Hyalangium ruber: one gene and its partners. The protein of the gene in region 1 binds, or shares a complex with, the protein of each later gene. Links are inferred from orthologs where the notes say so. Each region holds a gene or a part of one and is shown on either strand. Other genes may lie near its edges.

Region 1 (2,790 bases):
CGGCCCGGCTGCACGATTTCCTCCAGTACCTGGAGATGAAGTGGAAGTTCGGAGACCTCTAGTGTGAAGCTGCACGTCCTCGGCTGTCACGGCGGCGAGCTGCCCTCGTGTCGGACCACATGCTTCCTCGTGGATGACGTGCTCGCGCTCGACGCGGGCGCGCTCACGAGTACCCTCACGCTGGAGCAGCTCTGTAAGGTGGACGACATTCTCGTCGGCCACAGCCACTTCGACCACGTCAAGGACCTGCCCCTGCTGGCCGACCTGGTGATCGGCCGGCGTGACACGCCCGTCACCATTCACGCCTCGCGCGAGTGTGCCCGCTCCCTGCGCGAGTACATGTTCAACAACGCGCTGTGGCCGGACTTCACCCGCATTCCCACCAAGAAGGACCCGGTGCTGCGCATCAAGGCGTTCCGCGCCGGCAGCACCTTCCAGGTGGGCCGCTACACGGTGCAGTCGATCCCCGTCAGCCACCCGGTGGAGTCCTGCGCGTTCATCGTCTCCAACGGCCAGTCCTCCCTGGCCATGAGCGGTGACACGGGCCCCACGGAAAAGCTCTGGAAGGCGCTCAACCAGGCCAAGAACCTCAAGGCGCTGCTGCTGGAGACGAGCTTCCCGAACGCGTTGCAGCAGCTGGCGGACCTGTCTGGGCACCTTACGCCCCGCACGCTCCAGTCGGAGCTGACCAAGTTCGAGCGCAACGGCACGGATGTGCTGCTCTACCACCTCAAGCCGGCCTTCGTGAGCCAGCTCAAGCGCGAGCTGGCTGAACTGCCAGTGAACATCCTGGAGCTGGGCGACACCTTCGAGTTTTGAGGGTAGGGGTTGACGGCCGGGGCGAGCCGGACTAACCCCGCGCCCCCATGGCCTGGTTCTCCAAAAAGCCCCGTATTGCCACCCGTCAGGAGCCCGCCGAGGAGCAGCCTTCTCGCATGCAGGGCCTGTGGGCCAAGTGCGAGAGCTGTGACGAGATCATCTACCGGCAGGAGCTCGAGAAGAACTTGATGGTGTGTCCGCACTGCGACCACCACCTCCCGTGGACGGCGCGCTCGCGCCTCGCGGGCCTGCTGGATCCCGACAGCTTCGAGGAGTTCGACAAGGAGCTGGAGCCGTTGGATCCGCTCGGGTTCTCCGACTCGAAGAAGTACAAGGACCGGCTGAAGTCCACGCGCAAGAACCTGGGCGAGAACGACGCCTTCATCTCCGGTGTGGGCCGGATTGAAGGCCACCAGGTGTCGGTGGGCTGCTTCGTGTTCGAGTTCATGGGCGGCTCCATGGGCTCGGTGGTGGGCGAGAAGGTGACGCGCGTGTTCGAGCGCGCCTACGAGCTGAAGTGCTCGGCCCTGCTGTTCTCGGCCTCGGGCGGCGCCCGCATGCAGGAGGGCATCTTCTCCCTCATGCAGATGGCCAAGACGTCGGCGGCCATCGCCCGCTTCCGCACCGGCAACAAGCCCTACATCTCCGTCATGCTGCACCCCACCACGGGTGGCGTGGCGGCCTCGTTCGCGTGGCTGGGCGACATCATCCTCGCCGAGCCCAAGGCGCTCATCGGCTTCGCGGGCCCGCGCGTGATTGAACAGACCATTCGCCAGAAGCTGCCAGAGGGCTTCCAGCGCTCCGAGTTCCTCCTGGATCACGGGATGATCGACGCCATCGTCCCGCGCAAGGATCTGCGCGCGAAGCTGGGGCAGGTGCTGGGGCTGGTGGGCTAGCGCTCGGGCCATGGCGCCTCCGCGCACGCCGCAAGAGGCGCTGGCCTTCCTCGCTGGGCTGAACCCCTCCGGCATCAAGCTGGGGCTGGAGCGGGTACACGCGACCTTGGAGGCCCTGGGCCACCCGGAGCGCCGCTACCGGGTGCTCCACGTGGCGGGCACCAACGGCAAGGGCAGCACCTGCGCCTTCGCCGCCTCCGCCTTGCGCGCCGCCGGGCACAAGGTGGGCCTCTACACCTCGCCGCACCTGGAGCGCGTCAACGAGCGCTTCCAGGTGGATGGCGCCGACATCTCCGATGAGGTGCTGGGGTGCCGCATCCTCGAGGTGCTGGAGCGCTGCCCGGACGCAGCCTCCGCCTCCGGGATGCTCACGTACTTCGAGTTCGGCACCGTGGTGGCGCTCTGGCACTTCGCCCAGGAGGCCGTGGACGTGGCCGTGCTGGAGACGGGGCTCGGCGGGCGCCTGGACGCCACCAACGCCACCCAGCCGCTCGTTACCGCCATCACCCCCATCTCCTTCGATCATATGGAGTACCTGGGGCACACCCTGGGGGCCATCGCCGGAGAGAAGGCGGGCATCCTCAAGCCGGGCGTGCCGGTGGTGGTCAGCCGCCAGGAGCCGGAGGCCCTCGACGCCATCTCCCGCGTGGCGGGGCAGGTGGGGGCGCCTCTGTTGCTGGAGGGGCGGGACTTCCATGTGGAGCCTGATCCCGAGGGCGGGTTCGTCTACCGAGGGCCGGAGCGGACCTTGAGGGGCCTGTCCCTCTCGCTGCGCGGACCCCACCAGACGCAGAACGCGGCGGTGGCGCTCGCCGTTCTCGGACAGCTCGACCAACGAGGCATGGCCGTGCCTCCCGAGGCCGCCATCTCGGGGTTGGCCACCGCGCGCTGGCCCGGGCGCATGGAGCAACTGGGCGAGCGGCCAGCCGTGCTGCTCGACGGAGCCCACAATCCTGGCGGCGTGGCCGTGCTGCTCGCCTCCCTGGACGCCCTGTACCCGGGCCGCCGCATCCACGCCGTCTTTGGCGTGGTGGCCGACAAGGACCGCGCGCCGATGATGCGCGCGCTCTTCCCG
Region 2 (10,863 bases), on another replicon or contig:
AGCTGGACGTGCTGGATCAGAAGCTCGCCGAGGCCCTCACCGAGCTCCCGGAGAAGAAGGAGATCGACGAGCTGCTCGCGCAGATCAACGACATCGGCAAGAAGTCCGGTCTGGAGATCGCCCGCGTGGAGCCGGGCAAGGAGACCATCGGTGGCGGCGAGTTCTTCGCCCGCATCCCGATCAAGATGACGGTGAGCGGCAACTATCACGAGGTCGCCATGTTCATGCAGGAGATCGCGAACATGCGCCGCATCGTGAACGTCAATGGCATCACGCTCGACAAGCCGGCGGTCAAGAACGAGAAGGTCATCCTTCAGAGCTCGTTCGTGGCCACGACGTTCCGGTTCATCGAGGCCAGCCAGATGCCGCAGGATCCGAAGAACAAGGGCAAGAAAGTTGCGCCGGCCCCCAAATAGGGTGACAAGAGGAACCAGAGGATGAAGACGCTCAAGTACAAGATGACCACGGCTGCGCTGGCGCTCTCGCTGGTGGCTTGTGGCGGTGGACAGAAGGCGGCGCCCGCGCCGGCCAAGCCCACTGCTGCCAAGCCAGCTGCCACCACCGCCGACGCCAAGAAGGACGCGGTCGTCGAGTCCTCCGTGAACTACACGTACAACCCGGTTGGCAAGCGCGACCCGTTCCGCAGCCCCCTCGAGGAGCTGCAGGGCAGCAAGCAGGACACGGTGGTGACGTCCTGCAGCGAGCCGCTCTGCCTGTGGGACATCGACCAGCTGAAGCTGGTCGCGGTCGTCACTGGCGACGCCAACCCCATTGCCATGGTGGAAGATCCCCTGGGACGCGGGCACATCGTGCGCCGCAACGCCCGCATGGGACGCCAGGGCGGCCGGGTGACACAGATCCTCCGGGACTCGGTGACGGTCACCGAGTTCATCCAGGCGGAGGGGAAAGTCATCCCCAATCCGGTGGGCCTCCAGCTCAAACCGGATGTCAAGCGGGACCCGATGTACGACCTGTCCACGGGCAGGAACTGGGAGTAGCTCCTCGGGCCAGCAGCCCGGGCCCGATTCCAACTTGTAGAGGGGTAGCATGCTCGCGAAGAGCGATGTGACGAGGGGCAAGTGGATGATCGCGGCTGCTTTGGCGGTCGCGATTGCGGGCGCCAGGGCGGACGGCGCCGAACTCAATACGCTGCGCGATCTGCAGGTGCGGCAGACGGGTAACGGGGCCCAGGTAGTGGTCTCCGGCACCCGTCCGCCCACCTTCACCGTGTTCCGGCTCAGTGGGCCGGAGCGACTGGTGGTGGACCTCTCGTCCGCGGATGCCACGGGTATCAAGGGCCATCACAATGGCCAGGGTCCCGTTACGGGCATCGTCGCCTCGCAGTTCTCGGACGAGCGCGCCAGCGTCGGCCGGGTGCTGGTGGCGCTCGACAAGGCCTCGCAGTACGACGTGCGCGCCGACGGCAACCGGGTGATCATCTCGGTGGACGGCGGGGCGGCCAAGGTCGAGACGGCCCAGCTCGAGGCGAGCAAGCCCGAGGCCCGTCCCGAGCCCAAGGCCGCCGAGGCCGTCGCCCAGGCGCCCGTCACGGCTCCCGCGGCTCCGGTCACCCCGGCGCCGGTGGTGGCCCGCTCCGCGGCGCCCCAGGTGGCCCCGGTGGTGGTCGAGGCGGGTGAGCCCCAGGCGGCTCCCGCTCAGGCCGCGCTGCCGGAGAACGTGGTGGCCGCCGAGGCGGATGAGCGCGAGGTGACCAACCCCGCCCACCGCATCACCGCCATTACCTACGCCAAGGACACGCTGGCCATCCGCACCGATGGCGAGATCGCCCGCTACGAGGTGCTCGAGCTGGCGGATCCGCCGCGCCTGGCGCTGGATGTGTACGGCGTGGACCTGGATGCGCGTACCCCGCGCGTGAATGGCAAGACGCTCAAGGGCGTTCGCGCCGGTGAGCACGCCGACAAGGTTCGGCTGGTGCTCGACGTTCCGGCCGGCATGCCCGCCTACCGCGTGGACCGCGCGGCTCGGGGCCTGGAAGTAGTGCTCGGCGCCGCGGTGGCTCGCAAGGCTCCGCCCGCTCCCGCGCCTCAGGAGGCCATCGCCGAGGTCGCTCCGCTGCGCCCGGCGCCCATGGCCGCCGAGTCGGCCCAGGCCTCGGTGGTGGACGTGAAGGACCTGTCCTTCGTCGAGAGCGACGATGGCGGCCGCGTGCAGATCAAGCTGTCGGGCCCGGCCACCTGGAAGGTGGACCGCCCGGATCCGCGCAGCGCGGTGCTGACGCTGGAGAACGCGAAGCTGCCCCGCAAGCTGGAGCGCAGCCTGGACACCAGCGCGCTGGAGACGCCGGTGAAGATGATCAGCGCCTTCTCGGTGCCGGGTGAGGGCCAGCGCGTTCGCGTGGTGGTCGCCGCCGACGGGGCCATCGAGGAGACGGTGACGCAGCACTCGGGCTCCATGAGCTGGAACCTGTCGGTGCAGGGCGTGAAGACGGAGCAGGTCGCCGTCACCCAGCGCACCGCCGGCTTCACCGCCGAGGAGTCCACCTACGCCGCCGAGGGCGCGCCGAAGCAGGCCCGCTACCGTGGCAAGCGCGTGTCCTTCGAGTTCAAGGACATCGACATCCAGAACCTGCTGCGCGTCATCGCGGAGATCTCCAAGAAGAACATCGTCGTGGCCGATGACGTGAGCGGCAAGGTGACGATCCGCCTGCGCAACGTGCCCTGGGACCAGGCGCTGGACCTCATCCTGCGCACCAAGAGCCTGGGCAAGGAGGAGGTGGGCAACATCGTCCGCATCGCTCCGCTCAAGACGCTCGAGGAGGAGGCGCGGCTGCGCCAGGAGACCCTCAAGGCCAAGCAGCAGCAGGCCGACCTGCTCGTGAACCTCATCCCCGTGAACTACGCGGTGGCCGCCGACATGCAGGCGCGCGTGAAGGACATCCTGTCCGAGCGCGGCTCGGTCTCGGTGGATGCGCGCACCAACGTGCTCATCGTGAAGGACGTGCGTGCCAACATCGAGAAGGCGCGGGCGCTGGTTCGCAACCTCGACACGCAGACGCCGCAGGTGCTCATCGAGAGCCGCATCGTCGAGGCGAACACCGCCTTCAGCCGCTCGCTGGGTGTGCAGTGGGGTGGTCAGGGCCAGCTGGCGGCCGCCACCGGTAACACCACCGGCCTCATCTTCCCCAACTCGGTCAACGTCTTCGGTTCGGCGCCCGGTGAGTCGCCGGGTCTGCAGACCCCCAACTACGCCGTCAACCTGCCGGCGCCTACCAGCCAGGGTATCGGTGGTGCGCTCACCTTCGCCTTCGGTTCGGCCGGTGGCGCGCTGGGCCTCAACCTGCGCCTGTCCGCCGCGGAGAACGAGGGCTACGTGAAGACCATCTCCGCGCCCAAGGTGACGACGCTGGACAACAACACCGCTCGCATCAGCCAGGGTGTGTCCATCCCGTTCAGCCAGACGTCGGCCCAGGGTACCAACACCCTCTTCGTCGAGGCGCGCCTGTCCCTGGAAGTCACGCCGCACATCACCCAGGACGGCAGCATCCTGATGAGCATCAACGCCGCCAACAACCAGCCTGACCCGGCCAACACCGGCGCCAACGGCCAGCCGGCCATCCAGCGCAAGGAGGCCAACACGCAGGTGCTCGTGAAGGACGGCGACACCACGGTCATCGGCGGTATCTACGTGCGCCGTGGCAGCACCGCCACCGCCGCCATCCCGTTCCTGTCGAAGATCCCCGTGCTGGGCTTCCTCTTCAAGCAGACGACGGAGCGTGACGACCGGCAGGAACTGCTCATCTTCATCACGCCGCGCATCCTCAACCGGCAGACCATCGCGCAGTCCCTGTAGCCAGGGACGTGTCAGATACGGAGTCCACTTATGAAGCGACTGATGCTCATCGCGGCGCTGGCCGCCAGCGCCTCCGCGTGTGTCGAAGGGAACAGACCGGTTCAGCTCCTGGAGGCCAGGCCCCTGGACCCCACCAGCGACTGTGAGCCGGGCGGGCCGGTGCTCAACGGCCGGCTGAACTTCGACATCAGCCAGCAGTACCGGATGGCCTTCACCCTCGCCTCGCCGCTCGGGGACACCTCCGGTGCCAGCCTCGACTTCTACGGCGAGGAGATCATCCTCAGCTACGAGGCGCGCAACCCCTCGGTGTCGCTCAAGGAAGAGCGTCGGCCCATCTACCTCGTGGTGCAGGGCGCGGATGACGACAGCACCGTGGAGGTCAACCTGATCGGCGATGAGGCCCGCCCGCGGCTGGAGACCTCGGTGCCGTCGTCGCCGGAGGCCATGACGCTGCTGGTGTCGATGAAGATCGCCGGCAAGCTCTCCTCGGGGGCCTCGGTGGAGACCAACGAGGTGAAGTTCCCCATTGTCATCTCCCGCGAGGGCAACCCCTGCGCGGCCGGAGAGGTGCCCACCCTGGGCGAGGGCAACGCGGCCTGCTTCAACCCGGGTCAGGACGGTCAGGCGTTCACCTGCCAGACGCCTTGACGGGCTGACGGTCTTCTCCTATCAGCGCTCGTCGCCATGTCCTTCCGCGCACACTTGGAGTCGGTGGTCAGTCAAGTCGACGGAGCCCTCGCGTGTAGCGTGATGGGCTTCGACGGCATCTCCGTGGAGACCTACCAGAAGGACGAGGCCACGGACCTCGAGCTCAACGGGGCCTGGGTGGAGTACGCCAACCTGCTCACCCAGTTGAAGAACGCCGCCGACGTGTTGAAGACGGGGGCGGTGACGGAGTTGAGCGTCAACAGCGACAAGGTGTTGACCATCATCCGACTGGTATCGCCCGAGTACTTCCTCGTACTGGCGATGCGGGCGGAGGGTAACTACGGCAAGGGCCGATACGTGCTGCGGGTCACCGCGCCGAAGGTCCGCGCCGAGTTGTAGGGCAGGCGAGCAGACGGAGCGCCTGCCTCCGCTTTCCCCCTTCCAAAGGGAAAGGCCATCGGCTAGACACCCCGGACTTTTTCAGCAGTCCGAAGGAGCTGTTCCATGGCCGGTGTCATTGATACCTCCGATTTCCGCAAGGGACTCAAGATCGAGATCGACGGCGAGCCGTTCGAGATCGTCGAGTTCCAGCACGTCAAGCCGGGCAAGGGTTCCGCGTTCGTGCGCACGACGATCCGCAGCCTGCTCACGGGCCGCGTGCTCCAGCCCACGCTGAAGTCGGGCGAGAAGGTCGGCAAGCCGGACATCGAGGACAAGGAGATGCAGTACCTCTATGTCCAGGGCGAGGACTTCTACTTCATGGACACTCGCAACTACGAGCAGACCTTCCTCAGCGAGAAGGTGCTCGGCGAGGGCAAGAACTTCCTGAAGGAGAACATCAACGTCTCGGTGCTCTTCTACAACGGGAAGGCCATCGGCGTGACGCTGCCCAACTCGGTGGACCTCAAGGTCACCAAGTGCGATCCGGGCGTGCGTGGCGATACGGTGTCCGGCGCGCTGAAGCCCGCGACGCTGGAGACGGGTTACACGTGCAACGTTCCGCTCTTCATCAACGAGGGCGACGTGTTGAAGATCGACACGCGTGACGGCAAGTACCTCACGCGCGTGGCGACCGCGGGCTAGACCGGGGCTGAAGCTCCGGCCGGAGAGGGGACGCATGGCGACGAAGCGCAAGGCAACCCGGACCGAAAGCGAGCCCACGCCAGCTGGCGGCGGACGCGACCCAGGGGCAACCTCCCTGGACGTGGATGCGCTGCGGCAGATCGTGGAGATGCTCGAGGCGTCGGATGTGACGCGGCTGGTGTGGCAGCGAGGCGATGAGCGGCTCTACATCCGCCGCGGCCATGGCCCGGCGCCCACCATTGTCCACGCGGCGCCGGTGAGCCCGTCGGTGAGCCCGGTACCCATGCAGACGGTGGAGTATGCGGCGCCCGCGCGCGCTTCGGCGCCCGCGCCGGCGGCTGCCGCGCCCGCCGCTGCTGCCGCTCCCGCGAAGGCGGCGGAGAAGCCTGGCCAGCTCATCACCAGCCCGTTCGTGGGGACGTTCTACCGGACGCCCGCCCCGGACCAGCCTGCCTTCGTCGAGGTGGGCGCGGTGGTGAAGAAGGGCCAGGTGCTCTGCATCATCGAGGCCATGAAGCTGATGAACGAGATCGAGGCCGAGCTGGCGGGACGGGTGGCCGAGATCCTGGTGGAGAACGGGCAGCCGGTGGAGTTCGGCCAGGCGCTCTTCCGCATCGAGCCGGCGTAGCGCGTGCGGGCCGGCCGCGCGCCGGCCTCCAAGGAGGCAGGGCGTGTTCAAGAAGGTGCTGATCGCCAACCGTGGGGAGATTGCCCTGCGGGTCATTCGCGCCTGTCGGGAGCTGGGCATCGCCACGGTGGCGGTTCACTCCACGGCGGACGCCAATGCGTTGCACGTGCGCTTCGCGGACGAGTCGGTGTGTATTGGCCCGCCGCCGTCCAAGGAGAGCTACCTCAACATCCCTCAGCTGCTGTCTGCGGCGGAGATTACCCGGGCGGACGCCATCCACCCCGGCTACGGCTTCTTGTCGGAGAACGCCGAGTTCGCCGAGGTATGTGAGAACTGCAAGATCCGCTTCATTGGTCCGCGGCCGGAGATGCTGCGGCTGATGGGCAACAAGATCCGCGCCAAGCAGGCGGCTCGCGAGGCGGGCATGCCGCTGCTGCCGGGCAGCGCCGGCGTGGTGAAGGATCCGAAGGAGGCGGAGGCGATCGCCCGGGAGATCGGCTTCCCGGTCATCCTCAAGGCCGCGGCGGGTGGCGGCGGCAAGGGGATGAAGATCGTCCGTGATCCGAACGCGCTGGCGCAGGCGTTCTCCACGGCCGCGGCGGAGGCGGTGGCCAGCTTCAACAACGGCGATCTCTACATCGAGCGGTACGTGGAGAAGCCGCGCCACATCGAGATCCAGATCGCCGCGGACGAGCACGGCAACATCATCCACCTGGGCGAGCGCGAGTGCTCGGTGCAGCGGCGCCACCAGAAGCTCATCGAGGAGAGCCCCTCGCCGGCGCTCACCCCGGAGCTGCGCGAGACGATGGGGCGCGTGTCCGTCGAGGCGATGCGCAAGCTGCGCTACAACAACGTGGGCACCATCGAGTACCTGCTGGATGAGCACGGGCAGTTCTACTTCATGGAGATGAACACCCGCATCCAGGTGGAGCACCCGGTGACGGAGCTCGTCACGGGCGTGGACCTGGTGCGCGAGCAGATCCGCATGGCCTACGGCCACCCCCTGCGCTTCAAGCAGGAGGACGTCCAGATGCGCGGGGCGGCCATCGAGTGCCGCGTCAACGCCGAGGATCCCGTCACCTTCGCGCCCTGGCCGGGAAAGATTACCGGCTACAGCGTGCCGGGTGGCTACGGGGTGCGTGTGGACTCCGCTGCGTATGAGAACTACACGGTGCTCCCGCACTACGACAGCCTGCTGGCCAAGCTGATCGTCCATGCGGAGGACCGGGAGACCGCCATCCGCCGGATGCAGCGGGCACTCGGGGAGTACGTGGTGGAGGGGATTCGCACCAACATTCCCTTCCATCGGGCCGCACTGGCGGAGGAATCCTTCCGGGAAGGCAATTACGACACCCGGTTCGTCGAAAGACTGCTTGCCAGTGAAACGGGCACGCACCGGCTGAAGAAAGCCATCGAAGAGACGCCGTAGCGCTCGCCTGCCTGGTGAGCCTTCGCGCAACCCCCTGATCCGCCTCGGTTGGGGGTCCGGCGATTTCTTGACCCGCGAACGAAGATTCCGATAGCCTCGGGCTTCTCTCGCCGTCTCCCTGAGGACGCAGGAACCCCAAGAAGTTCCGAGGGGTTAGCCCGGCCGGAAGCCCTGCTCGATGGACAAGAACAAGATCATCGAAGCTGCCGCGAAGCTCGTCGCGAAGGGCCAATACGACAAGGCCATCAAGGAGTACCAGAAGGTCCTCGAGTCGGACGCGAAGGACGTTCGTGTCCTCCAGAAGATGGGGGAGCTGTACCAGAAGAAGAACGACAACCCCCAGGCGGCGCACTACTTCACCAAGGTTGCCGAGAGCTACTCCTCCGACGGCTTCTTCCTGAAGGCCGTCGCGCTCTACAAGCAGGTCCTCAAGCTCAACCCCAACCTGCTGGAAGTGAACCTGAAGCTGGCGGAACTCCACCAGCAGCTCGGACTGATGTCCGAGGCGATGGCCTACTTCCAGATCGTCGCCAACCACTACGACAAGGCTGGCGACACCAAGGCTTCGCTCGACACGCTCAAGCGGATGGTCGACCTCGACCCCGAGAACGTGGCGTCGAAGATGAAGCTGGCCGAGCTGTACGCGCGCGAGAACATGACGAAGGAGGCGGTGCAGGAGTTCAAGCGCGCCGCCGAGTACCTCAAGCGCAACAGCCGCACGGACGACTACGCACGCGTCATCGAGCGCCTGTCCACGCTGGAGCCGGACAACATCGCGCTGGCCAAGGAAGTGGCGGCCAGCTACCTGGCCAAGGCCGACTGGAAGCGCGCGCTGGCCAAGCTCCAGCTCGCCTTCAAGGCCGATGGCCGCGACGTCGAGACGCTCAACCTGCTCGCCCAGGCGTTCCAGGGGCTGGGGCAGACCTCGAAGACGGTCTCCGTCTACAAGGAGCTGGCCAAGGTCTACCAGGACACGGGTCGTGGTCAGGAGGCCAACGGCGTCTGGGAGAAGATCGCGGCGATTGATCCGCAGGACGCGGAGCTGCTCGCGCGCAATGCGGCCCCCGCGCCCTCGGCGCCCGCGCGTGCTCCGGCGCCCGCAGCCCCCGCCCGGGCGCCCGCGCGTGCTCCAGCCCCGGCGCCTGCTCCGGCCCCCGCGCCCGCGCCGGCCCCCGTGGCCCGTCCGGCGCCAGCCCCTGCGCCCGCTCCGGCTCCTGCGCCCGCTCCGGCCCCCGCACCCGCGCCTGCTCCTCGGGCCGCGCCTCGCTCCTCGCCCACGTCCATCCCCACGCCGGTGATGACGGGGGGAAGCACGGCGCCGGCCACGCTCGCGGGCGTGTTGACGCGCGACCAGCTCTCCAAGCTGCTCACGGAGACGGACGTCTACGTCAAGTACGGCCTCCACGACAAAGCGCTCGAGCACCTGCGGAAGATCTTCACGGTCGACCCCGAGAACCTCGACGCGCACGAGCGGGCCTACAACATCTACGTCGCCGCCGGGAACACCGCGCAGGCCTCCGAGCAGTTGCTCAACGTGCTGCGGCTCTGCACGCGCCGCGCGGACGTGCCGCGTGCCCAGCCGTATCTGGCCACCATCCTCCAGGAGAACCCCAACCACCCCGAGGTGCCTGCCTTCCTCGCCGTGCTGCGTACTGAGCAGACGGGGGCGCAGGTCGCCGCGCCGGTCGAGTCGCTGGGCGAGGACGCCATCCTGGTGGAGTCCAACGACGAGGAGATCGTCGTCGCCGAGCCGCCGGATGACGCGCTCGCGCAGCCGCCGGGAGACGAGCTGGCGCTGGCCACCCTCAGCGGGTCGGACTCCGACGAGATCGTCGATGACGGCCACGACGAGGCGGTCATCAGCGACGAGGCGCTCGTCGGCGAGAGCATCGTCTCCGACGAGAGCGATTACTACGGCTCCGAGGACAGCACCTCGGTGTCCATGTCGGCCGATGAGTCGCTGGCCGACGAGGGCCTGGTCGTCGGCGACGACACGACCTCCACGAACCTGGTGGACGAGCCGCTGGCGGAGGACGAGGCCTCGTTCGCTGACGTCGAGGCGCCGTCCGCCGAGTACGTGGTGGACGAGCCCATCGTCACTGGTGGGGATGAGCCCATCGTCACCGGCGACGATGAGTCGTTCGGCGAGGAGGCTGGTATCTCGCTCGGGGACGACGAGCCGCCTCCCACGCGGCCGGCGATGCCCTCGGCGCAGCTGCTCCAGCGCACCACGGAGACGACGGGCTCTCGGGACGCGCTGGGCGACGACGACGAGATGCCCACGCGGGTCTCGATGCGCCCGCTGGAGTCCGAGTCGTTCGAGAGCGAGCCCGAGGTGACGTCGGCCGGCATGCCGGCCTACTCAGGCGAAGACGAGGTGGAGGAGCACACCACCGTCGTCGGTGCCGTGCTGGGCGTGGAGGCCTCCGCCGACGAGTCGTTCGGACAGGACTACGCGGAGCCCGGTGCCGAGGCGCAGGGCGAGCCCACCGCGGAGTCGGCCACTGGGGAAGAGGAGGAGGAGCCCGCGTCGGAGGAGTGCGACGAGGCCAGCTTCTTCCTCGATCAGGGGCTGTACGACGAGGCGCGAGAGATCCTCGAGACGGTGCTGATCGCCTTCCCGAACCACCGGCGCGCCGGCGAGATGATGGCGCAGCTGGAGGCGGCCCAGGCTGGCGGCGCGTCGACGACGGAGGAGACCGAGACGGCCGAGCCGGTGTCGGTGCCCTCCGTGGAGCCCATGGTGGAGGCCTCGGGCGAGCGCGACGCGTTCGACCTGGCGGCGGAGCTGGCCGGAGAGATCGACGGGCTGGGTGACGACTCGCCGGCCCCGGCGGCCTCGGAGGATGACTTCCAGTACTCGGTCGAGGAGGTCTTCGCCGAGTTCAAGAAGGGCCTGGAGAAGGTCGTCAAGCCCGAGGACGTGGACACGCACTACGACCTGGGCATCGCCTACAAGGAGATGGGCCTGTCCGACGACGCGCTGGGCGAGTTCGCCGTGGCCCGCAAGGGCTGCGTGGGCAAGCCGCGCGAGCTGGACTGCATCACCATGATTGGCATGCTGCACGGCATGCGTGGCGAGCACGCGGAGGCTGTCAACGCCTTCCGCGAGGGGCTCACCAGCCCGGTCGCCACGGGCGAGGCGGCCAAGGCGCTGGGCTTCGAGCTGGCGCTGGCCTACGAGGCCCTGGGCGAGGCCGGCAAGGCGCTCTACCACTACCAGCGCGTCGCCAAGCTGGACCCGAAGTACCGTGACGTCTCTTCC
Region 3 (10,884 bases), on another replicon or contig:
TGAAGGAGAGCTGCACGTACCCGTCGTCCGTGGGCCCGCTGCCGATCCGGAAGCTGGTGGTCCGCACGCGCACGGTGGACTCGCGGGGCACGCTCAGCCCGTCCCCCTCGGGGACGAGCCACGACACCTCGGGGCGGCGGTAATCGAGCAAGGAGGCAGCGCGGATGAAGTCGCTCAACCGCCCGAGGTGGAGGTCATTCGACTCCACCAGGGCCACCGGGCCCAACCGACCGCCGTCCTCCGCGCGCGCGGAGATCGCCTGCACGAGCAACTGCGAGCGTGAGCCGGTGACATCTCCGGAGTAGGTGCGGTCCTCGAAGGGCGCGGGCGGCACGGGCAGGCGGAAGCCGGTGGTGGCGTGCGCCGGATCCAGCAGCACCGTCCAGCGGCGCCCCACCCGGTTGGTGAGGACGACGCGCAGCACGGAGACTCCGCTCAGCCCCGGATCGCTGACGAAGCGGAACTGCCGGCCCGCCAAACCCCCGTTCGGAGCGGAGTCGAAGTTGTAGCGGGCCCCCTCGGGGACCGGGAGGAAGCTGCCCGCGACCGAGAGGGGCGTCGCGCCCTTGGGATCGAAGAGCAGGCTGGGGAGGGGCTCCACCAGCACGCTGCTCGCCGCGCCCGCCGAGGCGTCATTGAGGCTCGTGTTGGCATTGGCGAAGACGAGCAGCCGGTAGGGGTAGCCCTCCAGCCCGTGGTGCGCGGGAGCCATGCGGACGCTGACGAGCCCTGGCGCGGGCAGCCCCGCCTGCAGGTCCGTGTTGGGGTCCGCCGGCGCCACGTTCACCGCGAAGCCCAGCCCTAGCGGAACCACGCCCTGCCCCGGTACGTCCACCCCGCCCAGCACGAAGGCTCCGTCCAGGAAGGCGCCCCGGTAGCGCGGCAACGAGGGGACACGCACGGCGAACTGGAAGCCCAGCGGCAGTTGCTGGAAGTCATGGTCCAGCGCGGTGTAGTGCGCGGTGTCCTGGAAGTCCGGCGCGCCCGTCTCGGCCCCGGGCGTGGGCACGAGCCGGAACTGCACGTCCCGGACGACGGACGAGTGGAAGCGCCGCAGCAGGGGAATGCTCTGCGCGAGCACCTGGCCGATGTCCACCGTGGGGCCGAAGAGGCTCGGAGGCAGCTCCGTGGGGGGCACGTCTCCCGCCAGCGCCCACGCGGTGCGCGTGCCGCACGCCCCGGCGCGCAGGGCATCCTCGGGGTTGAGGTCCCCCGCGAGGCTGGCGTCGCACACCCCCGCCACGCCCGGCGCGGCGTACGACCCCGGCGTCGAATCCGAGGGCAGCGCCAGGAATGCGCCCTGCGGCAGCGATAGGTCCCGCGAGAAGCCTCCCATGTTGAGGGGCACCGTCTTGGTAGGGCCGAGGATCTGCTCGTTCGTCAAATCCAGGCCCAGGCCGGGCAAGGACATGCCGGCAAAGCCCATGTGGAGGTTCGACGAGACGGGCAGGTTCGTGAAGGTGCCCTTCGTCCCGCCGTAGGCCGCCAGCGGGTTGCGCCGCAGCGGCAGCGACAGATCGCGCGAACCGGACGCCGTGTCGTAGTGCGCCAGCGTGAGGTAGCCGTAGTCCGCGTGGAAGGCGGTGACGCTCACCACTCCAGAGGCTGGTACCTGCGCCACTCCGCCCGCGTCCGCCACGCCCGAGCCCGTCGCGCTCCCCGCCTCGTCGGCCACCACCACCCACGTGCCGGGCAGCGGCCGTCCCGTGAGCTCATCCGTCACCACCACGCGCACCTGCCCGGCCTCCACCTCCACCGGGAGCACCGTGACGCGCGCGCGGCAGGAGGCGTTGCCCACCCGGACCTCCACCGCATCCATGGCCTCTGCCGGCGCCGACAGCGTGAAGATCACGCTCGTGCTCGTGCCCAGGCCTTCTCTCACCACCGCCTCGCTCGCCGCCGCCCAGGAGATGCCCCCAGCGGGCACCACCGGCTCGCCCTCCGCGTCGCTCACCGCCACATCGAAGCGCACGCGCGTCCCTTGGGTGCCGATGACGAAGTCCGGTATCACCCGGCAGGACGCTGCGGCCGCCATGGACTCCTTCTCCACGCAATGGCCATCCCGACAGACCTTCTTGTCACAGTCCGCGTCCCGCCAGCACAGCGACGCCACGCACTTGCCCGTATCGCACTGGCAGCCCAGCGGATTGCGGTCGCACTCGTTGAGCGAATACGGCCCGCGCCGCAACGCCGAGCAGTCCTCCCGGGTGCGGCAGGCGGGCTCGCACCGCGAGGCCACCGTGTTGCAGAAGAAGAGCGACGGATCCGGGCAGTCCTGATCCACCGTACACGGCGCGTTCGGATCCTTCGCCGGGGGCGTGGGGATGGGCGTTGTATCCTCGTCGGCCGCCGAGCAGCCGTTGAGCGCCGACCCCACGCAGAGCAACCCCAGCATCAGCACCAGGCGGGTGGGTGCGTTCATCGCGGACTCCCTCTTCACAAAGACGATCCCCCGGACCTTACAGGCAGCAGGACCGGTGCGCGACCGCCACGCCCAGGCTGCCGCGCGTTCCGGGCCCGCGCCCGCCCGGCTGCCCTCGTGGGTAGCGCCGGCACGGCCCCAAATGGACTACCGTCCGCTGCCCATGCCTTCCCTCGACGACCTGCGACTCGATCTCACCGGGTGGACTCCCAAGCAGCACTCGGAGTCAGAGGCCTACTGGTTCAACGCCTCGGGAGATCTGCTCTCGCTTCACTTCTTCTCCGAGCCCCCCGACATCCCCGTGCCGCTCGAGGACCTCTCGGGGCTGAGGGCCACCTACCGCAAGAGCATGCACGAGGTAGGCGGTGGCATCGTCGAGGTCGACACCGTCCCCCTGGCGGGCCTGCGCGCCATCCGCACCGTCTTCAAGTTCCCGCAGCAGCCCAAGGGCATGACCTACCTGGCGACGCTCACCCTGCCCTTCGCGGAGTGCAGCTACGTGCTCAAGGTGCAGTGCCCCGAGCAGGGCACCACCGGCGTTCGGGACAGCAGCGTCTTCGCGGAGGCCATGGCGCAGGTCCAGCTCTCCACCCAGGAGGAGGTCCAACGCTGGATGCAGGAGCAGTGGGCCCAGGATCCCTACGAGCCGTCGGACCGGGGCCCGGTGCGGCGCAATCGCTCCGACGACGCCCGCTATGACGAGCGGTTCCCGGAGCACCCGCTCTCCCGGGCCCGGCGCGCCCTGGCCCACCTGGAGCGCACCGTGAAGGTGACTCCCGCGCTGAGCCAGGCCCGCCCCTTCACGGGCCCAAGTACCCCTCCCGGTTCGGCGCCCCAGCTCCTGCCCCATCCGCGCCGGCACCACTACGAATTTGCGCACCGGGTCGTGCCCCACCTGTTCCTGAAGGATCCCGCCCGATTCCTGGGCGCCCTGCACCAGGGCGCCGTGGCGTTCCTCGAGCACCTCTGGGGGCTCGTCGGCGAGGACGTCCCCAAGGAGGAGGTGCTGGCCTCGAGCGGGCTGGGCGTCGAGTTCCACGTCGATGACGACTCGGTGGTGGCGGTGCTGAAGCTGCCCCCCGTGCGCGCCGTGGCGGAGGCCATTCTGGTGGGCTGTCACGCCTGGACCTCCCCCGCCAAGAAGCAGGCCGCTCCCGCTCCGGCTCGCTACTTCACCCTGGAGCTGGGAGCCCTGGAGGATGGCACGCTGCGCACCGTCCTCGGCGAGTGGGAGACCCCCTCCTGGAGCCACTCCAACCACGGCGATGGCCTCCCGCCCACCAGCGAGGCCTTCGTCGCCGCCATCCGCGCCCAGGTCCAGCACCCCGCCTCGCCGGAGAATTGAGCCGAAACGCCCGGCCAGCGACCGGGCGCGTCACGCGGAGTGCGACCCCCGCGCTCTTCATTGGCTTTCCCGCCGGGCCGGTCGATGATTCGGGGCACATGGCGCGCGAACTGCCCAAGTCCCTCAATGCCCTCATGCCCCGGGTGCTGGCCCGACTCGCCGAGGAGTCTGGCAAGGGGCACGCCCTGGCGCCCGTCTGGGCCGCGGCGGTAGGCGCGCAGATCGCGAAGCACTCTTCTCCCTACACCCTGCAAGGAGGAACGCTGGTGGTCACCGTGGCGAGCGCCGAGTGGGCCCGCACCCTGTCGCTGGAGCAGGCCTCCCTGGTGGAGCGCCTCAACGCCAGGCTGGGAGCGGGCACGGTGAAGACGCTGTCGTTCCGGTTGGGGGGCTGATGCTGGCGCTGGCCCTCACCGCCCTGGTGGCCGCCACGCCGCTGACTCCGGAGTCCATGGAGAAGCAGGCCGCCCTGCACGTGGTGCGCGAGTTCGAGCGCGTGGGCCGCCGCGCGCCGGTGCAGGACAAGGCCCTCACCGAGGCTGCCCGGAGGCTGGCCCGCGAGGCGCTCGGGCCGCAGATGCCCAACGGCGCCCCGGATCTGCACGCGCTCACCCTGGCGGTGAGCGACTCGGGCGGCGCCGACCCCAGCCCTCGCTCCCTCATCATCCGCGCCTGGGAGCACTCACAGGCCATCGACACCTTCCTGGCGCGCCAGGACTTCAACACCGAGCCGACCACCCACTACGGCGTGGGCGTCGTCACCGCGGGCGAGCGCGCCGCGCTGCTGTTGCTGATGGCCGACCGCAAGGCGGAGCTGGTCCACTTCCCGCGCAACTACTCGCGCCCCGGCTCCACCCAGGTGCTGTGCGGCGAGCTGGCCACGCCCCTGCGCTCGGCCGAGGTCTACGTCACCCTGCCCGACGGCAACGTGCAGCGCGTGCCCCTCACGCGCGAGACCGGCCCGCGCTTCTGCTCGCAGCTGCGCTTCCTCCAAACCGGCGCCTACACCGTGGAGGTGATTGGCCGCGCCACCAAGGGGCCCGAGGTGGCGGCCCTGTTCCTGGTGGACGTGGGCGGCCCGCGCGAGCGCGGCGAGCAGGAGCCCGGCTTCGACTCCGAGCCCACCACCGTGCCCGAGGCCCGCGAGGCCCTGCTCTCGCGCATCAACAACCTGCGCAAGGCCCACAAGCTCCCCCCGCTGGCCCCGGCCGCGGCGCTGGACACCGTGGCCCAGAAGTACAGCGAGCGCATGGCCCGCGAGGGCTTCTTCGCCCACGTGGCCCCGGACGGCTCGGACCTGCGCAAGCGCCTGGAGGGCGCGGGCCCCGCCTACCGCAGCGCCGGAGAGAACCTGGGGCTGGCCCCCGGCCCGCTGTCCGCGCACTTCGGCATCGAGCACAGCCCTGGCCACCGGAAGAACCTGCTCTCGCCCCAGTTCACCCACGTGGGCATCGGCGTGGCCTTCCAGACGGTGGAGGGACGGCCCCAGGCCATCGTCACCGAGGTGTTCTCCTCCGCGGGCATCGCCGCCACGGCCGACCCGCTGGTGGAGGCCTACAAGGCCCTCGACGCCAAGCGCGCGGAGCGCAAGCTGCCCCCGCTGGAGCGCAGCGAGGTGCTCGAGCAGATCGCCATGGACCACGTGCGCCGGGCCCTCAAGCAGGACACGCCCAAGGCGCACCTGCCCGACAGCCGCGTTCACGACCGGGTCTTCCGCGCCATGGTGGACGTGGCCACCACGGCCGTGGACTTCTATGTGGCGGAGGACCCCACCACGGTGCCCGAGTCCAAGAGCCTCCTGGATGCCCGCAACACCCAGGTGGGCGTGGGAATCATCCGCGGAGACTCTCAGACCTTCGGTCGGGGCAAGTACTGGGTGGTGGTCATCTACACCACGCCGCGCTGAACCTCAGACGCTCAGACGGGGCGGCGCTGGGTGGCGTAGGCCTCGATGCCCATCTGCGGAGGCGCCACGTTCTGGTACAGCGGGCACTTCATGCAAGAGAACGACTGCCAACCCCGGCGCACCGCCTCATCGAGGCAGTTGTCGTAGTGGTGGCAGTTGAGGTTGCGGTGCGTCTCGACGCCAGCGCGCTTCGGGCCAGCCTCGGGGTTGATGGTCTGCGGAAGATCGGACGGACACGGCTTCATGGAACGGAGCCCTCCCAGGTAAGCAATTTCCCCCCCGAGCTCTTCTGAACCAGCAGTGCAACCTGACCTCCGGCTTCACCCTGTGTGAAGGCCGGATGTCAAACAGCGGCGCAACCTAATGAGGCGCCTTGCGTGACGCAATGGGTCGAGGTCACATGCCCACCTACATGACATTTGGCCCGGTTGAGCGCCCCCATCGTGCTGACTGGCGAACACTCGCCCGGAGTGCTTCGGCGCGCGATCTAGGACGTGTTGGGGCGGCTGTCAAACCACCCCCCCCTCCCCGCCCCGAGGGAATGCCCCAGTGGGGGCTTGCGTTAGAATGCCTCATGGGTGCGATCGGCGAGGGACTACCGATGAAGTGGAGTGGCCTGGTGGTGGGGTTGATTTCGGGGGTGGCGTTGGCTCAGGCGCCGACGTCCCTGGAGGCCGTGCGGCTGCACCGGCCGGACGCGGTGGGGCTCGTCCAACAGGACTTGAAGGCCTGCCACGAGCGCAAGTGCCCGGAATCTGGACGCATCGCGTTACTGGCGGCCACACTCGCACTCTCCGAGGGAGAGGCGCGGCAGGCGGTGGAGCTGCTCGAGGCCCACCCCTCGCCTCCGCTGCTGGAGGCCTTCCACGCCTACTACCTGGGTCAGGCGCTGTTCTACTCAGGGGACGCGGACGGGGCCTCCGAGGCCTTCTCACGGGCCCTGGAGAAGGCGCCGCCCTCGCTGGCGCCCCGGGCCCGGGCCCGGCTGGGTGAGGCGCTGCTGAAGGCTGGCAAGCCCGCCAAGGCCGCTCCGCTGCTGGAGCTGGCCGCGACCCAGACGCCCTCCGCGGAGCTGCTCTACCAGCGGGCCCAGGCCCGCGCCGCCACCGGCAACGCCGAGGGAGCCCGCGCCGACCTGCGCGCCGTGGCCCTGCGCTACGCCACCCACCCGTACGCGGACGAGGCGCTCGCGAAGCTGGAGGCGTCCAAGCCGCCGGCGCGGCTGACGCTGGCCGAGCACGTGCGCCGGGCGCGGGCGCTGCAGGGAGATGGGCAGCCGGAGCGCGCGCTGGCGGAGCTGGAGCTGGCCGAGGCGCGCAAGCTGGTGAAGACGCCGGCCGCCAAGGCGGAGGTGGCGCTGGTGCGTGCCCAGGCGCTGTTCTCCAGCAAGCGCCTGGAGGAGGCGGAGAAGTCGCTGGCCGAGGCGCGCAAGGGGCCGCCCTCGGTGGCCTCCGACGCGGCGCTGGTGATGGCGCGCCGGGCGCTGCGGGCCAACGACAACACGCGGGCCCGCGAGCTGTTCGCCGCCCTGGACAAGACGTGGCCGAAGGAGTCCGCGGGGGATGAGGGTGCCTTCTTCGCGGGCTGGCTGGACTTGCAGGGCGGGAACTTCGAGGAGGCGGTGAAGTCCTTCGCGCTCTACGAGCAGCGCTATCCGCGCTCGCGGCGGCGGGACGAGGGCATGTGGTTCCGGTCGCTGGCGCTCCTGCGGCTGGAGAAGTACGCCGAGGCGCGCGAGGAGCTGGGCCGGCTGGTGGACAGCTTCCCGCGCAGCAGCCTGGTGCCGCAGGCACGCTATTGGATGGCGCGCAGCCAGGAGCTGGGCGGCACCGCCGCGGACGTCACCGCGCAGGCGTACGAGACGGTCATCAGCACCGCGCCGGCCTCCTTCTACGCGTTGCTGGCCAACGAGCGCCTGCGCGCGCTGGGCCGCGCGCCGCCAACGGCCTTCCCGGAGCCGCCTCGGCAGATGACGGTGACGCGCCCTCCGGAGCTGGAGCTGGCGGTGGCGCTCAGCCAGGCGGGGCTCTTCCCGGACGCGGCCGAGGAGGTGGAGTCGCGCGCCTCGCGCATCCGCTCCGCGGAGCAGGCCCTGCCCTTCGTCCACGCGCTGTTGCAGCTCGGTGAGTACGGCTATGCCCACGCGGTGGCCGCGCGGCACCTGTGGGGCCGGGCCTTCGGGGCGCGCGCTCCGGATGCGCTGGCGGCCTTCTACCCGAAGGCCTTCGCCTCGGCGGTGGAGGCGGCGGCCACGCGCCACGAGGTGGAGAAGCACCTGGTGTGGGCCATCATGCGCCGCGAGAGCGCCTTCCGCCCGGAGGTGGCGAGCTCGGCGGACGCGCGCGGGCTGATGCAGATCATCCCTCCCACGGGCACGGCGATCGCCGAGCGGCTGGCGGAGCCGAAGCCCAACCCGGCGGAGCTCTTCGCGCCGGACCTCAACATCCGCTACGGGGCCTGGTACCTGTCGCAGCTCATGAAGCGCTTCTCGCACCCGGTGCTGGCGGCCGCCGCCTACAACGCGGGCCCCAAGGCGGTGACGAAGTGGGCGAAGGAGAAGGGCTCGCTCCCGTTGGATCTCTTCGTCGAGGAGATCCCCTTCAAGGAGACGCGCGGCTACGTGAAGCAGGTGGTCGCGGACCTGTACCTCTACCGCTCCTTCTACGGAGGCGGTGCCGAGCGCCCGCCGCTGGCGCTCACGGTGCCCACTCCGGCGGTGGAAGGCGTGAACTTCTGAGGCTTGCCCAGAAGCTCAGGCGCCGCGCCGGGCCAGGCGGCGCTGGATCTCGTTCTCCATCTCATGCACCACCTCGGACAGCGGCAGCGAGCTGGAGTCCAGCCGCACCGCGTCCTCGGCGGCCTTGAGCGGCGCCACGGCGCGGGCCGAGTCATCCCGGTCCCGCTGCGTCTGATCCGAGAGCACCTGCTCCAGGCTGCTCTCCACGCCCTTCTGGAACAGCTCCTCGAAGCGGCGCCGGGCGCGCACCTCGGGCGAGGCCTCCAGGAAGAACTTGGCGTCGGCGTCCGGGAACACCACGGTGCCGATGTCGCGGCCCTCGAGGATGGCGCCCTTCTCCGCCTCCATCGCCAGGCGCCGCTGCAGCGCCAGCAGGCCCGAGCGCACCACGGGGCGGCTGGACACCTGCGAGGCGCCCATGGAGATCTCCGGCGTGCGGATCTCCGAGGACACGTCCTGCCCGTCCAGGAAGACGTGGTTGTCCTCGCCCACCACCTGGAAGTGGATGTGGATGCGCGAGAGCAGCTCGCCCAGCTTCGCGTCGTCGTCGGAGGCAATGCCCTCGCGTCGGGCCATGAGCGCCACGCAGCGGTAGATGGCGCCGGTGTCCACCAGGGCAAAGCCCAGCCGCCGCGCCAGCAGCTTGGACACGGTGGACTTGCCGGCCCCGGCGGGCCCGTCGATGGCGACGATGAACGGTCTCACGCGCGCACTCTCCTCAGCGCCCGGAGAAGACACCGAGCGCGCGGAACTTCTCGTAGCGATCCTTGACCAGCTCCTGGGGCGTCAGCTCCGCCAGCTCGCTCAGGTGCTTGCGCAGCACCTTGCCGAGGTTCTCGGCCGCCTTGGCGGGGTCGCGGTGCGCGCCGCCCGCGGGCTCGGGCACCACCTCGTCGATGACCTTCATGCCCAGCAGGTCCTTGGCGGTGAGCTTCAGCGCGTCGGCCGCCCTGTCCGCCTGGGTGGAGTCACGGAAGAGGATGGAGGCGCAGCCCTCGGGCGAGATGACCGAGTAGACGCTGTTCTGGAGCATCAGCACGCGGTTGCCCACGCCGATGGCCAGCGCGCCGCCGGAGCCGCCCTCGCCGATGACGGCGGAGATGATGGGCACCTTCAGCCGGCTCATGACTTCCAGGTTGACGGCGATGGCCTCGGCCTGGCCGCGCTCCTCGGCGCCGATGCCCGGGTAGGCGCCCGGCGTGTCCACGAAGGTGAGGATGGGCTTCTCGAAGCGCTCGGCCAGCTCCATGAGCCGGCGGGCCTTGCGGTAGCCCTCGGGGCGCGGCATGCCGAAGTTGCGCGCCATGTTCTCCTTGGTGCTACGCCCCTTCTGGTGGGCGAGCAGCATCACCGTCTTGCCATCGAAGCGCGCGAAGCCGCCGACGATCGACGGATCCTCCCCGAAGTGCCGGTCCCCACACAGCTCGAAGAAGTCGGTGAACAGGTGGTGGACGTAGTCCTGGAAGTAGGGCCGGGCGCTGTGGCGCGACAGCTGCACCACCTGCCAGCGGGACAGATCGCTGAAGATCTCCGTCTGGAGCTTCTTGGCCTTCTTCTCGAGCTTGGCGATCTCGGAGGTGAAGTCCGCGGTGCCACCGGAGGAGAGGGCCTTGAGCTCCTCGATCTTCTTCTCCAGCTCGATGAGGGGGCGTTCGAAGTCGAGCGCGTAGCCAGTACTGGTCGCCATGGCGCCCCACCTAGCACCTGCCCCCGGGGGCTTTCAACGCGCAAGCCACTTCGCACCCTCGGTGATGCGCTGCGTAGAATGGGCGCCGCTGCCTACACCGTCCGGAGAGAGACATGCCGCGCACCGCCCTGCTGCTGTCCCTGCTGCTCGCCCCCCTGGCCCTGGCCCAGACTCCGGCCCCGCCGGCCACCACCGCGAAAGTGCTCAACACGGAGGGGTTCCGCCTCTACCAGGAGGGCAAGTACCCCGAAGCCCTGGAGAAGTTCCGGGAGGCGGTGGGCAAGGACCCCAAGCACGCCCTGGCCCAGTACAACGTGGCGGCCACGCTGGGCGTGCTGCGCAAGCAGGGCAAGGTGTGCGAGTACGAGGCCTACCCCTCGACGATCCTCCAGTACCTCATCGCGTCAGTGAAGCTGGACCCGAAGCGGCTGAAGCGGGCCAAGGAGGACGCGGACCTGGAGCCCATCCGCGAGACGCTGGGATGGCAGCGCCTGCTGGGGCGCGCTCCCACGCGCACGGCGGACGTACCGGAGATCCTCAAGAAGGTGCGGTGGTACGCCCACTCGCAAGGCGTCTACGGGACCATCGGCAAGCTGACCTTCCAGGACGGCGGCAAGGTGGTGCGCTGGAAGAAGACGCCCCAGGAAGACGGCTCCATGAAGGAGGAGGAGATCACCGGCACCTACAAGGTGAAGGGACGCAAGGTAGAGGTGAGCTTCCCGGGGCAGGCGCCCGACACCGGCACCATCACGGGCGATGACACCAGCGGGAAATTGTCGTTCAAAGG

The links.
Region 2: the proteins of accD (region 1) and accB are in contact, whole or in part, in a solved structure (PDB 8UXZ), measured with the Escherichia coli proteins. The link is inferred for Hyalangium ruber from one-to-one orthologs.
Region 3: the proteins of accD (region 1) and SYV04_RS16035 are in contact, whole or in part, in a solved structure (PDB 8UXZ), measured with the Escherichia coli proteins. The link is inferred for Hyalangium ruber from one-to-one orthologs.

Annotation. Positions count from the first base shown.
Region 1 is NZ_JAXIVS010000001.1:517,367-520,156, reverse strand. It holds accD (acetyl-CoA carboxylase, carboxyltransferase subunit beta), read left to right. Parts: upstream 1-866; coding sequence 867-1,715; downstream 1,716-2,790. Other genes in the region: SYV04_RS02130 (bifunctional folylpolyglutamate synthase/dihydrofolate synthase), read left to right, coding at 1,726-2,790; SYV04_RS02140 (3',5'-cyclic-nucleotide phosphodiesterase), read left to right, coding at 64-819; SYV04_RS02145 (Crp/Fnr family transcriptional regulator), read left to right, coding at 1-62.
Region 2 is NZ_JAXIVS010000006.1:160,494-171,356, forward strand. The notes cover bases 4,623-7,372. They hold accB (acetyl-CoA carboxylase biotin carboxyl carrier protein), read left to right. Parts: upstream 4,623-5,575; coding sequence 5,576-6,169; downstream 6,170-7,372. Other genes in these bases: SYV04_RS18750 (roadblock/LC7 domain-containing protein), read left to right, coding at 4,623-4,857; efp (elongation factor P), read left to right, coding at 4,963-5,541; accC (acetyl-CoA carboxylase biotin carboxylase subunit), read left to right, coding at 6,213-7,372. Outside these bases: SYV04_RS18730 (type IV pilus inner membrane component PilO), read left to right, coding at 1-416; SYV04_RS18735 (pilus assembly protein PilP), read left to right, coding at 438-998; SYV04_RS18740 (type IV pilus secretin PilQ), read left to right, coding at 1,048-3,810; SYV04_RS18745 (hypothetical protein), read left to right, coding at 3,841-4,458; more of SYV04_RS18750, read left to right, coding at 4,495-4,622; more of accC, read left to right, coding at 7,373-7,598; SYV04_RS18770 (tetratricopeptide repeat protein), read left to right, coding at 7,777-10,863. UniProt on the Escherichia coli protein: This protein is a component of the acetyl coenzyme A carboxylase complex; first, biotin carboxylase catalyzes the carboxylation of the carrier protein and then the transcarboxylase transfers the carboxyl group to form malonyl-CoA.
Region 3 is NZ_JAXIVS010000005.1:99,470-110,353, forward strand. The notes cover bases 8,114-10,884. They hold SYV04_RS16035 (acetyl-CoA carboxylase carboxyltransferase subunit alpha), read right to left. Parts: upstream 10,098-10,884; coding sequence 9,129-10,097; downstream 8,114-9,128. Other genes in these bases: SYV04_RS16025 (transglycosylase SLT domain-containing protein), read left to right, coding at 8,114-8,410; cmk ((d)CMP kinase), read right to left, coding at 8,426-9,115; SYV04_RS16040 (hypothetical protein), read left to right, coding at 10,211-10,884. Outside these bases: SYV04_RS16000 (carboxypeptidase regulatory-like domain-containing protein), read right to left, coding at 1-2,422; SYV04_RS16005 (hypothetical protein), read left to right, coding at 2,586-3,767; SYV04_RS16010 (DUF721 domain-containing protein), read left to right, coding at 3,866-4,162; SYV04_RS16015 (CAP domain-containing protein), read left to right, coding at 4,162-5,673; SYV04_RS16020 (hypothetical protein), read right to left, coding at 5,685-5,918; more of SYV04_RS16025, read left to right, coding at 6,275-8,113. UniProt on the Escherichia coli protein: Component of the acetyl coenzyme A carboxylase (ACC) complex. First, biotin carboxylase catalyzes the carboxylation of biotin on its carrier protein (BCCP) and then the CO(2) group is transferred by the carboxyltransferase to acetyl-CoA to form malonyl-CoA.